4 regions of the Pelotomaculum isophthalicicum JI genome follow, and region 1 is predicted to be linked to each of the others. Evidence: riboswitches for the same ligand, from Rfam matches in the RefSeq annotation. Region 1 holds a riboswitch; each other region holds the start of a gene.
The links. A riboswitch is a leader RNA that binds a small molecule or an ion and turns the genes downstream of it on or off. The one in region 1 is predicted to bind cyclic di-GMP.
Positions count from the first base shown of each region.

Region 1 (3,168 bases):
TGTGGTGTTGACAGAAATCATAATCCATCTTCACGGATTGAACGTATTTTGACAAAGCTTTCGGTGTTTCGAATTTAGCGTTGCAAATTGGACAAACGGCTTTTTTATAATACAACATTTCTTTTTGCTCAATCTCTTTTTTGGCGTCTGCCTTATCATCTTCCTCATCAGCATGTTCGACATCGTTTAAATGCTGTTCCAATATATCCGCGAAACCGTTTTCCTCTTTTTCTTCCGGGGCATACGTATCTTTTTTAACGCTGAATTCTTTTGTTTCCTTGGTTAACTGCTCTTGTCGCTCGTCATTGAACTGTACGGGTATATTGGCGGCGGTAATCTGGTTTTGGTCGGTACCCTGGTTAGTTAACTTGCGGTTGGTTTCAATTAATATTTTATTTCGGATATTTGATTGTCGAAGTCTTTTGCTTAAAGTTTCAATTATTTTTACAGCTGCTCTCGGGTTATCATCTAGAAATTCTAGAAAGTCTTTTCGTTCCAGACTAAAAATAATTGATTTTTCTAATGTCCTGGCGCAGGCTGAGCGATATCCGCCGTCTAACAGACTCATTTCCCCAAAAAAATCTGACGGTTCAAGTGTTTGGATAGCCATTTCCTGTCCAGTGGTCGATTTTGCATATATTAAAACTTTTCCTGATATGATTAGGTATAAGCTTGAACCTTGCTCTCCTTCAGAAAATATATCTGTATTTTCTTCGAAACGCTCTAGGCGCATTTTTTTAACCAAGTCTTGTAAAGGATAGTTTATGTCTTTAAAAAAAGGTATCTTCTTTAAAATGCTTTCAAGAGCATCCATGTATGATTTCACCCACCTTTAAGATTTCAGTTAATATTCTATACTACCAAAATATCAATTGAAAGGAATTTTTACTTATTGCAAAGGTGGATTTTTTTCTCAGCTAAAATAACTGTGTTCCCGCATAATATCCATGAATTAAAAACAATAAAAAAAATTCCCTGTATTATGGAATAGGGAATGGTGGGGAGAAAGCCCCTCTAGATGGGTGATTATATTAAAGGAGGTATTAAAAATAATTATAATTATTTTTAATTATCCTACATGAGAAAAATTTCCCAATTTTTTAGGACTTTAGTCCTAAATTGCAGTAACCTTAATGTTTATTAGTTACAATAACACTTAGTTATGACTAACTTCTTTTTTCATCCAATCAGTGATGTTGACGGTATACTCTTTTTCGCTGAAGCGGGATAAAAACTTGTTAGATGAATCGTCGAAACCCATCATTAAATAAAGGGCGACTCCAGCGGCCAGCATTGGAGTGTTATATTTTATCAGAATAAATATGGTTATGAAAGGTAAAATGAAGTATAGAACTTTTGGGTAAAATGTTTTTATATAACGCATATACTACCCCTTCTTTGTAAAGGAATCCCGGGGTTACTGGTAACCCGGCTATCATGGTACTACACGATACTTTAGACCCGTGGCTTTGCGTCCATAGTTTTCACTATGTTTGCCTTTTTCAGTTTGCGTTGTTACTATATTATAACAGCTATTTAAAATAAGAAAATGTGAAAGGAGAACTATTATCACAGGACTATGGTCCTATTTTTTACGACATTCAGGTAGGAAAAACCGTATAAAATGTCAAAATCAATTGTTTGTACAATAGGGGCAACATTGAAGCATACTGTGTGAATATCTTCATAATTATCACATGACAATTCAATCAAGAAAGGATTTACCGTAACCTAGTATTGGAGGCAAGTTGACTTTAACTACTTGTTCGGATAAAATATTAAATGCGCTAGTTGTTAACTAAAAATTTATTTAATTAAGCTGATGTGGCTCAGGGGTAGAGCAGCGCACTCGTAATGCGCAGGTCGTGGGTTCAAATCCCACCATCAGCTCCAAGAAAATCAAGGCCTCCGGGGTTTTAGCTGGAGGCTGTTTTATTAATGACCCTAATGTCTCCTGGTACGCCTTACCTTTTTAACATCTTTCACCTCTCTTTGCCCGTCTTTAAGGCGGGCTTTTTCTACAGTCCAACCGAAAAACAAAAACCCAGCCCATTGATGGACCGGGTTTTTGCCAAGGAGGTCTATGGAACAAAAGGAGCAACTGTTAATATAACTTATGCTGCTAGATTAATTTGGGTGCATAACCATTGATTAACACATAAATCATTGCCTGCATATTATATAAAAAAGCAAAAGGGGTGATTCTTATGGCATTCGGCGTAGGTGCAGGTTGCGGCACAGGATGCGGCACAGGTTTTGGTAACATCGGGTTTATTGTTTTCCTGATTTTTATCCTGCTCATCTTTGGAGTGAGTTGCTGCGGAGGCTGTATTTAGTATGAAAGCCTTATAAGGAGGTATTTCCATGGCTGAAGTTAAGTCCCAAGTAGTTAAAGCGGAAGAAGCTTGTGGCACAGGTTGTTTTAGTAGCCCAGCGTTTATTATCTTCCTGATTTTCATCCTGCTCGTTTTCGGCGTGGGCATGTGCGGCTGCTGCATTTAAACTGTAAAAACACTAACATAAAGGCTACGTTTGTAACCATCGGTATTTACCGGTGGTTATGATTTTGGCAATGGTAAAATGAGATACATGCAAAATATGGCCAACCGGGTGAACTATCACCGGGCCATACGGCTCAAAAACGTAGAAATCATATAAATATAATGTCAAGATGGGGTAATCGAAAGAATATAACAACGTCTGAATAGCCGGAGTTGCCATAAAATAAGCCGGGAACCACGAATCCTGGCTTAACTGGAGAGGTTTACTGCAAACATAAGAAAGGCCGTAGCGTAAATACGCCACGGCATACCGGCAGAGGCAAAAGTATTTTCCTCTTCCTATTTGTTATCTTTTGCTTCCATTAATGAGCCAAGGCAATGTTTTAACTTCTCAACTTCCACTTCACCACAAATTATCACGACAATACTATCCTTAATTTCAATGCGGCAATTGCGGCAATCGCATTCCTCTTCTTTTTTCTCTACGAAGCCCATTTTGAATTCCCTCCTCTCGGGGATGGATTTCCTGACCGGTCTTAAAATATAATATGTCATATGGGTTATTATGGTTAACGTTACCGTGGAGAATATTACCATGTAAAATATTACCCACAAATTCAACCAACAATACCCAACGCAAAAATGTAAAATCTCCAAAAAAATCAAG
Region 1 covers NZ_JAKOAV010000001.1:163,540-166,707, forward strand. Annotated here, with positions in the region: gene L7E55_RS00740 (DUF2225 domain-containing protein) at 1-814, opposite strand, end outside; gene L7E55_RS00745 (hypothetical protein) at 1,157-1,384, opposite strand; cyclic di-GMP riboswitch class I at 1,420-1,508, opposite strand; tRNA gene L7E55_RS00750 (tRNA-Thr) at 1,819-1,893, shown strand; gene L7E55_RS00755 (hypothetical protein) at 2,208-2,336, shown strand; gene L7E55_RS00760 (hypothetical protein) at 2,365-2,502, shown strand; gene L7E55_RS00765 (hypothetical protein) at 2,841-2,996, opposite strand.

Region 2 (3,168 bases), on a different contig from region 1:
AAATTACTGCCCCTAAAAAGTACTTTACCGTCGCCAAATTGCGTACCAAAGAAATTGACGTTTTTACTATAAAAACATGAGGAAGTAAAATCTTTTTCTCCTGTTCCAAAAGTAATATTGTTAAAATGCACCGTGTCTGACATGAATATCGTTTTTTGAAAGTCAACTTTCCCATTTCCAAAAAAACAAGATGCCAGACTAAAACCATCCATGCCATACTTAGTATCGCTAAAATCAGAATTCCCGTCAAAAAAACACTTCTCCGCATAGAAACTACGCAAGGTATTATCCTCATCCCATTCAAAAAAATCATGGTAATCATTGATCGAAAAATTCGAAAGATACAATTCTTTAAGCTGGAAATTTGGATACATATTTTTTAAGGCTATGATCTCATCTTTACTTAAATATCCAAACGTCCTCGTTTCTGTCTGTACGCTTTCATCATTAAACGCTATGATCTTTATATGTGAATTATTTGGGTTTTCTCTAATTTTTTTTATCAGTTCCAGACCACCTATTATTGGCATTATTAAATCGATAATAGCCAAGTGGGGCCTTATCCTTTGCAATTGCTCCAGTGCATCTTCTCCATCTTTTGCCATGAACACCATATAGTCCTCTTCTAACTCTTTCAACAAGATGTTTCTGATTACAGCACTGTCATCGACTACTAGAATTTTGGTTAGGGGGGAATGAACACCTTTACCTGATTGACCCGCCAGAACAACTTTGTTTCTGCCAGTTTCTTTAGCCAGGTAAAGGGCAGCATCAGCGGCTTTAATTATTTCCTGTTCAGTTTTACCGTCTTTGTCAAACTCTCCTATTCCAGAGCTAAAGGTTATCTGGATGTTTTTATTTTGATAGGGTTCGATTATGGGCATTTTTTCCCATGCGGAACGCAATCGTTCCAATATTTTATAGGCGGTTAACGCATCAGTATCCGGAAGAAGGGCAACGAATTCCTCGCCGCCGTATCTCCCAATCGTATCGGTTCTTCGAAACTTGCTGTATAGAAAGGAGGCAAACTGCTGCAGGACGAAATCGCCAACCTGATGACCGTGTTCGTCGTTAACTTTCTTAAAGAAATCAAGGTCGCATATGGCAACGCAAAAGCTTTTTTTATGGCGGGAAAAGCGTTCAACTTCTTCAGTAAGTCTTTCCATAAAGTAACCACGGGAAAAAGTTCCGGTAAGCGGATCGCGGACTGCCAGGCCGTGCAGTTCCTCCATGCGGCTGATCTTAGCTTCGATGCGGGCAACTAAATCTTCCGTGTTGAATGGCTTTATTATGTAATCGTCAGCCCCTAATTTAATACCCTCAACTATTTCCATGGGACTGGATTTGCTGGTAAGAAAAAAGATTGGCGTCCACTTATAGCGATGATCTGTTCGCAGTTCTTTAAAAAGCTCCAGGCCATTTGTTCCGGGCATTACGATGTCAAGAATAATTAAATCCGGCCTGTAGTGTTCAAGAATTTTTTTGGCTTCAGAAGCATCACCAGCATCAACAATTCCTAAATTCTTTTTTGATAACTCTTGTTTTATAAATTGTCTTATGGCGGTATCATCGTCTACGATAAGCACTTCCTTGCGCGGCACCTCTGGGAGTTTTTGCTCTTGCTCATCGGGCGATATTATGTCTTCGACTGTTTTTAGAAGGTTTGCCCTCTCTTCGATGATGTCTACAGTATCTTCACACTCCTTTAAAAGGTTTATGTCTGCCGCCTGCCCAGTTTCAAGATTGGTGGCAATTCTGTCTTCCAGGCTTTTCGCGGCTTCGATTATTTCCCCAAAGCCGACAGCAGCGCCGGTGCCATAAACAGTGTGGAAGAATATATGTAGGATGTTCTGGCATGTTTTATTATGTGGCTCTTCTTTTAAGGTACTTATGGCCTGACGTATTTTGGTAATCCTGGTTAACGTTTCCTCGATAAAAATCTGCAGGGGATTATCCATATACTGTCCCTCCGTATACTCATCTGATTGCTTCTAAGTGAATAAATCATATAAAAAACCGACCTTTATTATCTGATAAAAGGTCGGTTGCATCACTTACTCAATCAACTCAAGATGCCCAAATGATAGAGTTGATTTCATTGTCCCTTGCTTTTTTAGTTTAGAAATACCCGCCTTTTCCAATACTTGCCATAAGGTCAGAATGAAATACGTGGCGCGATGGCCTGATACGTTTGCTTGCGTTCCCCCATAAATTTATTTACAAGCTCTTCCGTCATTCGTTCAATCGTTGATAACCCAACTTGTCGCTACGGCGCAATTCCTGCGCCATTTTCCGGCGACCATAAGCAACGAGTGAGGTGGTTTATGATGTTGCTGAAAAAGAGTCCGAAGGTTCAATATCTATCTGTAATTATTTAACTATAATATTGAAATATCTATTTTACAGATGAGTATGTATCAATAACTACTTGAAGCATATCCGCAGAAGTTATAATTCCTACTATTTTTCCTTCATCTAAAACCGGCAGGCTGCTTATTTTTTTGTCCAACATCAGTTTAGCCGCTGAAACAATATCATCTTCGGGATTTACTATAAAAACATATTTATAGCTCATTGCCCAACTAACAGGCGTTTCGGGATAACCACCCGGACGACAAAGGACTTTTTCAATATCGTGTTCTACAACAATACCCACCAGAGTGCCTTTATTGTCAAGTACCGGTAGTCTCCTACAGTCTTTCGTCCGCATTAAGTTCAAGGCTTCTTTGATTGAAACATCAGCATTTACAGTAACCACATTCCGTACCATCTTGTCCTTGACTTTCATCTTTCCACCTCACCTGTCATAGTGATCTACGGATCGTCTTATCTTTATATGAGCATATTTCGACAAATAAAAGGACTTTCCTTCCAAAGATTACGACTAAATTGCCATCTGGAACACGGCGGTTCAACCCCCTATTAATGGAGCCTATATACGGATCAATTCCTTGATTGATAAGCGTACCAACGGTTTCAAGCTAAGAAAAGAAAGCATGCAAAAGACAACGGAAGTTATGCGGAGCAAAAATCTTAGCATCTGTGGAGGCCGCAACCAGTAAAAAGTACCATCCATTTCGATTGTTGGGCGATTTTGAAAATGTCAAGAGTTTTTTGCGTATTTTCTGATTTTCTTTGGTACTAATTTACTGTAAGTGCATAACTACT
Region 2 covers NZ_JAKOAV010000010.1:28,143-31,310, reverse strand. Annotated here, with positions in the region: gene L7E55_RS07085 (diguanylate cyclase) at 1-1,958, opposite strand, end outside; cyclic di-GMP riboswitch class II at 2,031-2,114, opposite strand; gene L7E55_RS07080 (CBS domain-containing protein) at 2,396-2,788, opposite strand.
Region 2: another riboswitch for cyclic di-GMP. It lies ahead of L7E55_RS07085 (diguanylate cyclase); the one in region 1 lies ahead of L7E55_RS00745 (hypothetical protein).

Region 3 (3,168 bases), on a different contig from region 1:
TATTGAGGTAACTTAAATCGGTCCATTTAGATTTACTTAAAATTGGTATGGTAATATCGTTGACAATGATGAGGTTGTGTTGTATATATGATTGTGAAACATTGACCATAACATGGTTTAATGTATACTCAATGTAATAACTATTTTAAACTTTACTATCAGGAGGATGTAAATAATGCAGCAAAATAATGATGAAGTTGAAAAAAACGGCGGATGCGGTCATGGCGGATGTGGTCATGAAGGCAAAAGCGGCATTCAGAAATTGCCTGTAAACGAATTAAGCCATATTGAGAATGTTATTGCTGTAATGAGTGGAAAAGGTGGTGTGGGAAAATCTTCAGTGACATCTCTACTTGCCTGTGAGGCTAAAAAAAAGGGCTATTCGGTAGGAGTGCTGGACGCGGACATCACCGGTCCAAGCCTGCCGAAGATGTTTGGCGTTAAGGGTATGGCGAAAAGCACCGGCTTCGCGCTGTTACCTTTAGATACCGATAAAGGTATAAAAGTCATGTCACTAAACTTATTGACCCACAATGAAGATGACCCGGTTATTTGGCGAGGGCCGGTAATTGCCGGTACGGTCAAGCAGTTTTGGACTGATGTCGCCTGGGGTGACCTTGATTACCTTTTTGTCGATTTGCCGCCTGGCACTGGTGATGTGCCTTTGACTGTAATGCAATCCCTGCCTCTCAACGGGCTTATCGTTGTATCTTCACCACAAGACCTTGCCGTAATGATTGTGAGCAAGGCAATTAAGATGGCCCAATACATGAATATTCCCATTCTTGGTCTGGTTGAAAATATGAGTCGTGCCGTTTGCCCTCATTGCGGCGAAGAATTTGAGCTGTTTGGCCCTAGCCGGGGCAAAGAAATATCTGAAAAATTCGAGGTTCCGTTTATCGGTGGTTTGCCTATTGACCCGCACCTTTCAAATCTTTGCGATCAAGGCAAGATTGAAGAATATAACAGTAATCTTTTTAAAAATCTAATCCCTGAAAAGGTAGTTCAATAGAACGTATTAATCTATGGGAGGGTATGGAAAGAATAGGTTAACCATAAGTAAATTTTACTGCAAAATATATATAAGGTTAATTTTGATGGCAAATGCAGCCGGGCTTATTAATGAGGCCCGGTATTTGCCGCTTATTCAAGTTGAGTCGGTGTTAAAGATTCGTTAATAGGTCTTTGGACCCATTAAAAAATAGGAACTATTTCCTATTGAAATTGAGTATTATGTCAAATATAGTCATATGACAGTATCTTATATTGGTTTGATAAAATATTTATTTAGCTTATCGCAAAAATATGTAAACTTCATATTTGGCATAGTTTCCGAAAGGATTCTGCGCAAAGCCACGGGTCTAAGGTAAGTGTACTATGATAGCCGGGTTGCCACGATAACAAAATTTCGTTAGTGCTATAAAAACCCGAGTTTGCAAACGGGTTTTTTGATTGTTATGGGAATGTACTGCCGCATGAGAAATGCTTATTATGGAGGGACTCATGGTTCGTTTTCCGACGCGGGGGGAAAAACAATATAAGTTTGTGTTTTGTGCCTTTCTCTTAGTTTTAGGTGTTTTTGCCTTTGGTCTAAAACCGGCAATTGCGGTTGAGACTTCAATACAGCAAATGGGAGAGCCCGCTGTCCAAGCGGTAAAAACCGACTTTAGAGACTTGGATAACGACAAACAGCTGCTTCCCTCTGTCCATTACCTTGCCGCAAAAGGCATTATCAACGGATTCCCTGACGGCACCTTCCGGCCGGCGGACAGCCTCACCCGCGCTGAGGCTGCAAAAATCTTAGTCTTAACGAAAGGACTGCCAGAGCAGTCTGGCGGACAACCTGTTTTCAGTGACGTGCCGACCGGCCACTGGGCTTTTGGGACAATTCAAGCGGCGGAAAAAGCCGGCTTGCTTTATGGTTATGAGGACGGAACATCTAAACCTGAAGAACCCGTCACTCGCGCAGAGGCAATCGCTTTGCTACTCAGAATTTCCGGGGGAACCCTTACTTATAAGAACGTTGATATTGCCGATAATGTTACCGGCCTAACGCCTGGGACAAGTTACAGCTTCACCATAGAGGCACGCGACGCGGCAGGCAATTTGAGCAGCGATGGGCCGGCTATAGAAGTTACAACGACTTCGCTGCCGGATACCCAAGCGCCTGTATGGGCAATCGGGGGCGCGCTCTTGCCTTCGAATATCACGGAGAACGGGTTGACCCTGAACTGGTTCGGTGCGACAGACAATGCGCTGGTTACCGGCTATGAGTTGTATAAAGACGGTGTCCAATTTGACAGCGTGTCAGGGAGCACGTACAGCTACACAGTTGCAGGTCTGGCGCCGGACACCTCTTACGAGTTCAGCGTCAAAGCGCTTGACGGGGCAGGCAACCGGAGCAGCGAGTTGACAACAACAGTAACGACGGCGAAAACGTCGGACAACCAGGCGCCAACATGGGCCGACGGCGTGATAACGTCATCGAATATCACCTCTAACAGCGTAACCCTGACCTGGTCCGGGGCGGCGGACAATGTTGCTGTAACCGGTTACGAATTGTAGTTATTACTATAAACAGTGTAACTCTGAGTTGGTCGGGAGCGACGGACAACGTATCGGTGACCGGCTACAGATTGTATAAGAACGGGGTAAAGATTGCCGACATACCGGCGGGCACATATAGTTATACCGTTTCCGGCTTGACAAAAAACGCATCGTATACATTCAGTATTGAAGCGGGTGACGCAGCTGGTAACTGGAGCAATAGCGGGCCAACTGCAAGAGTAAAAACAAAAAAGACACCCTAGATCTAACAGGGCGGGCAAAACAAATTCTCTAGCATGTCGAACGACATGCAACAATAGGCAATGAAGCACACGAAGATATTGAGAGTAGCAATTGACTCCAATATCTTTTTTTGCCTTTATCTTACTCCGGAGGAGCTTATGTCAATTATTGATTCGGAAATGATCATAAGTAGGATTTTCGACCGTCGTTGGAGAAGTTGATCAGTTATCTCGACTAAAAAATTTCATGTGAGGAGGTTGCAAAAATGTCTGATAAAATATGCCCGTTGCGCAATACAATATGTGGTACTAAAACAAGAAGGTGAGTTAACAGATGAAAGTACTGTATTTTGATTGTTTCTCGGGGATAAGCGGTGAC
Region 3 covers NZ_JAKOAV010000006.1:28,604-31,771, reverse strand. Annotated here, with positions in the region: gene L7E55_RS04745 (Mrp/NBP35 family ATP-binding protein) at 176-1,012, shown strand; cyclic di-GMP riboswitch class I at 1,313-1,397, shown strand; gene L7E55_RS04740 (S-layer homology domain-containing protein) at 1,504-2,565, shown strand; gene L7E55_RS04735 (fibronectin type III domain-containing protein) at 2,517-2,810, shown strand; gene larC (nickel pincer cofactor biosynthesis protein LarC) at 3,124-3,168, shown strand, end outside.
Region 3: another riboswitch for cyclic di-GMP. It lies ahead of L7E55_RS04740 (S-layer homology domain-containing protein); the one in region 1 lies ahead of L7E55_RS00745 (hypothetical protein).

Region 4 (3,168 bases), on a different contig from region 1:
TATGGAACAAGTACCATAAAAGAAGGTAACCCGTGGATACCACTATGGACGTCAGCATTAGCGGAAAAGCGATCTTCATATAATTAACAAAGCTGATATGCAGCCCTTCTTTTTCGGCTATACCCAAAACGACAACATTTGCCGAGGCGCCTATGGCTGTTCCATTGCCGCCAAGGCAGGCGCCCAACGACAGCGACCACCACAGCAGGTTTAAGTCCGCGATACCTCCCAAACGGCCCATGTCTTGAATGAGCGGGATCATTGTAGCAACAAAAGGAATGTTGTCAACAAAGGCCGAGGCTATGGCGGACAGCCAAAGAATCAGCATAGCGGTGGGCACCATGATGCCACCTGTTACATCCAGTGACCATTTAGCCATTGCTTCAATTACTCCTACCTTCTCTAAAGCCCCAACCACTACGAATAGGCCAACAAAGAAAAAGATAACAGGCCACTCCACCGCATATAAGGCATGCTCCGGGTCACTCATTGTAACCAGAAGCAATAAGCTGGCGCCTGACAGGGCTATAACTGATGATTCAAGGTGTACATATTGGTGCAAGACAAAACCTAGAACGGTTAGGAAAAGTACAATCAGACATTTATTTAAAAGCTTTTGATCCTTTATCTCATCCTTTTCATTAATTTCCATAATATTATCTTTGAGTTCAGGTCTAGCCACCAGTTGTCTTCTATATATGATCTGAATAAAGAAAATGGTCAAAATATATATAACAATTATTACAGGGGTCAGGTTAAAGACAAAGTCCATAAAGCCGAGACCAGTGGCGCTACCAATCATGATGTTCGGCGGGTCGCCAATTAAAGTGGCTGTGCCCCCAATATTGGAGGCGATGATTTCAGAAATCAAGAACGGCAATGGGTTAAGTTCAAGCTGCCTCGCTATGGCAAAGGTAACAGGCACAATTAATAGCACAGTGGTAACATTGTCTAAAAACGCGGATAAGATAGCTGTTATCAAAGACAGGGCGGCGATAATTTTGATCGGTTCCCCTCTTGAACTTTTGGCTGCCTTAATTGCCAAATATTCAAAAATACCGGTTTGCTTGGTGATACCCACAATGATCATCATACCCACCAGCAAGCCAATGGTGTTAAAATCAATAGCTTCAACAATTTGTTCCAGACCTAATATTTTTGTTAAAGCCATTAAACTGGCTCCTACCAAGGCAACCACAGTGCGATGAATTTTTTCTGTAACTATTACCGCGTATGTAATTAAAAAAATTGCCGTAGCAAAAATGACCTGACTACTTTCCGACAAGATCTAACCTCCCTTTCACATATCAATACATCTGAAATATTAAGTTTTATCTTCACCTCCAGGTAAAATTTATATAATTTAACACAATCCTAAAGAAACGCAATAAAAAAGAGGTGGGAACAGTCATATAAGACTATACCCACTCCAGTAAAGTCAATGTCCTTGTCGCCTGGCAATCATGGCATATATACCAGCTTTAGACCCATGGCTTAGCGTCCCCGGTTTTCACACGGGTTTGCCCAACACGATGTTACGATATTATTTTTTTTTATTATATATTTATTGCATGCATAGTACAATATTTTTTTCATGTTTGATGTCCCATCGTTATATATTACCTTGCTGATTTGCAGGTAGCCATAATAATATTTATTTAGCTATAACTCGATTCCGGCCGCTCTGTTTTGCTTCATAAAGAGCTGCGTCTGCCCGTTCAATCAACTCTTCGATGCGTTCGCCCTTTTTGAAGGAAGTCACACCCAGACTGCATGTTTGATGCCCCGCTCCGGGGAACACCGTTTGTTCAACCGCAGCCCTGATTTTTTCCGCCACGACCAGCGCGCCATCGAGCCCGGTTTCCGGCATGGCGATGAGGAATTCCTCTCCACCCCAGCGGCTCAACATATCCGGAGCGCGCACTTGCTTCTTGATGATCTTAACGATGTTGACGAGGAACGCATCTCCGGCAATGTGCCTGTATGTGTCATTCACTTCCTTAAAAAAGTCTATGTCCAAAATAATGATTGAAAACTCTGAACCGTACCGTTCACACCGGTTCTTTTCACTGTTCAATAATTCGCAGGCCTTCACCCTGTTATAGGCCTGAGTCAAGAGATCTGTTTCAGCCAGCCGCCTAGTTTCTTTATTGGCTATTTCCAGTTCATCCGTGACCGCCCTAATGAAGTGGAGCAAACGGGAAATGAACCGGGAATGTTGGTAAGCAAAAAGATCCGCGTCCTCCTGAAACAGCGGCTTCCTATGCCCATTTTGGATTTGCGCGGCTTTCCCGCCGTAATTGCGCTCTTTCATGCCTACCGCCACCATAGTGTAATTGAGATGATTGATGCTGTTCGGGCTGCTGTTTATTTCTCCATGTGTATAGAATCCGGATGTCGGTGCAATATTTTCAAATGGTTTTGTCTCTAACTCCACATCGTTATGCAAGAAAGCTCGCCTGGCGGCACAGCTATAAAGGAAAATAGATTCAGGCTCGAAGGCTGCCAGCAGGCTTTGCACTGCAGCAGCCTGTTCAATAATTGTGTTTGGATCGCCGTAACCGAAGAGAACTGTTTCACCCTTCTTTAAATCAGCAAGGAATAAGATAGCATTTTCCTCGTTGACTGCCATAGCGGGCCTGGCGTACTGCCTGCCATCTCTTTTTACCATCAATGGAAACACTATGGCGTTATGCTGGAAGCTCTTATCATTTTGAATATCCAGATATCGCCGATATATTTTGAAGGCAGGTTGACCGTCGATTTTTTTCACCCAATAGCCGTTCACTTCCGTGATAACCATTTCCTTACCTAACGGATGCCAGCCAAGATAGTTATGTGTTTCAATCTTAATCCCATCTCCCAGAAAAGCAACCGCGACCACACCCTTAAAGGTGTGCCGGGAGTTGCAGAAAATCAGGGCTTTCATTTCTGATACCGGTGATGAATACTCGCCTGCGCCACCGCCGAAAACAGGATAGGCGACTTGAGCATCGGCAAAGCCTGTTAAAAAATCTGACACGTCCATCGTTGTAGTTGTCGTCAGCAACAACACACCCGCTATTTTCGCGCACGTGTTTTCAATATCGGCGCGTAAAGTTTTCCCCAAATCAACTTCTCCGCCGGTTGCGGCGTCCAATATAAAGGCTTTTACGGTTGTTTCTTTAA
Region 4 covers NZ_JAKOAV010000033.1:31,457-34,624, forward strand. Annotated here, with positions in the region: gene L7E55_RS14445 (ArsB/NhaD family transporter) at 1-1,285, opposite strand, end outside; cyclic di-GMP riboswitch class I at 1,446-1,535, opposite strand; gene L7E55_RS14450 (sensor domain-containing diguanylate cyclase) at 1,655-3,168, opposite strand, start outside.
Region 4: another riboswitch for cyclic di-GMP. It lies ahead of L7E55_RS14445 (ArsB/NhaD family transporter); the one in region 1 lies ahead of L7E55_RS00745 (hypothetical protein).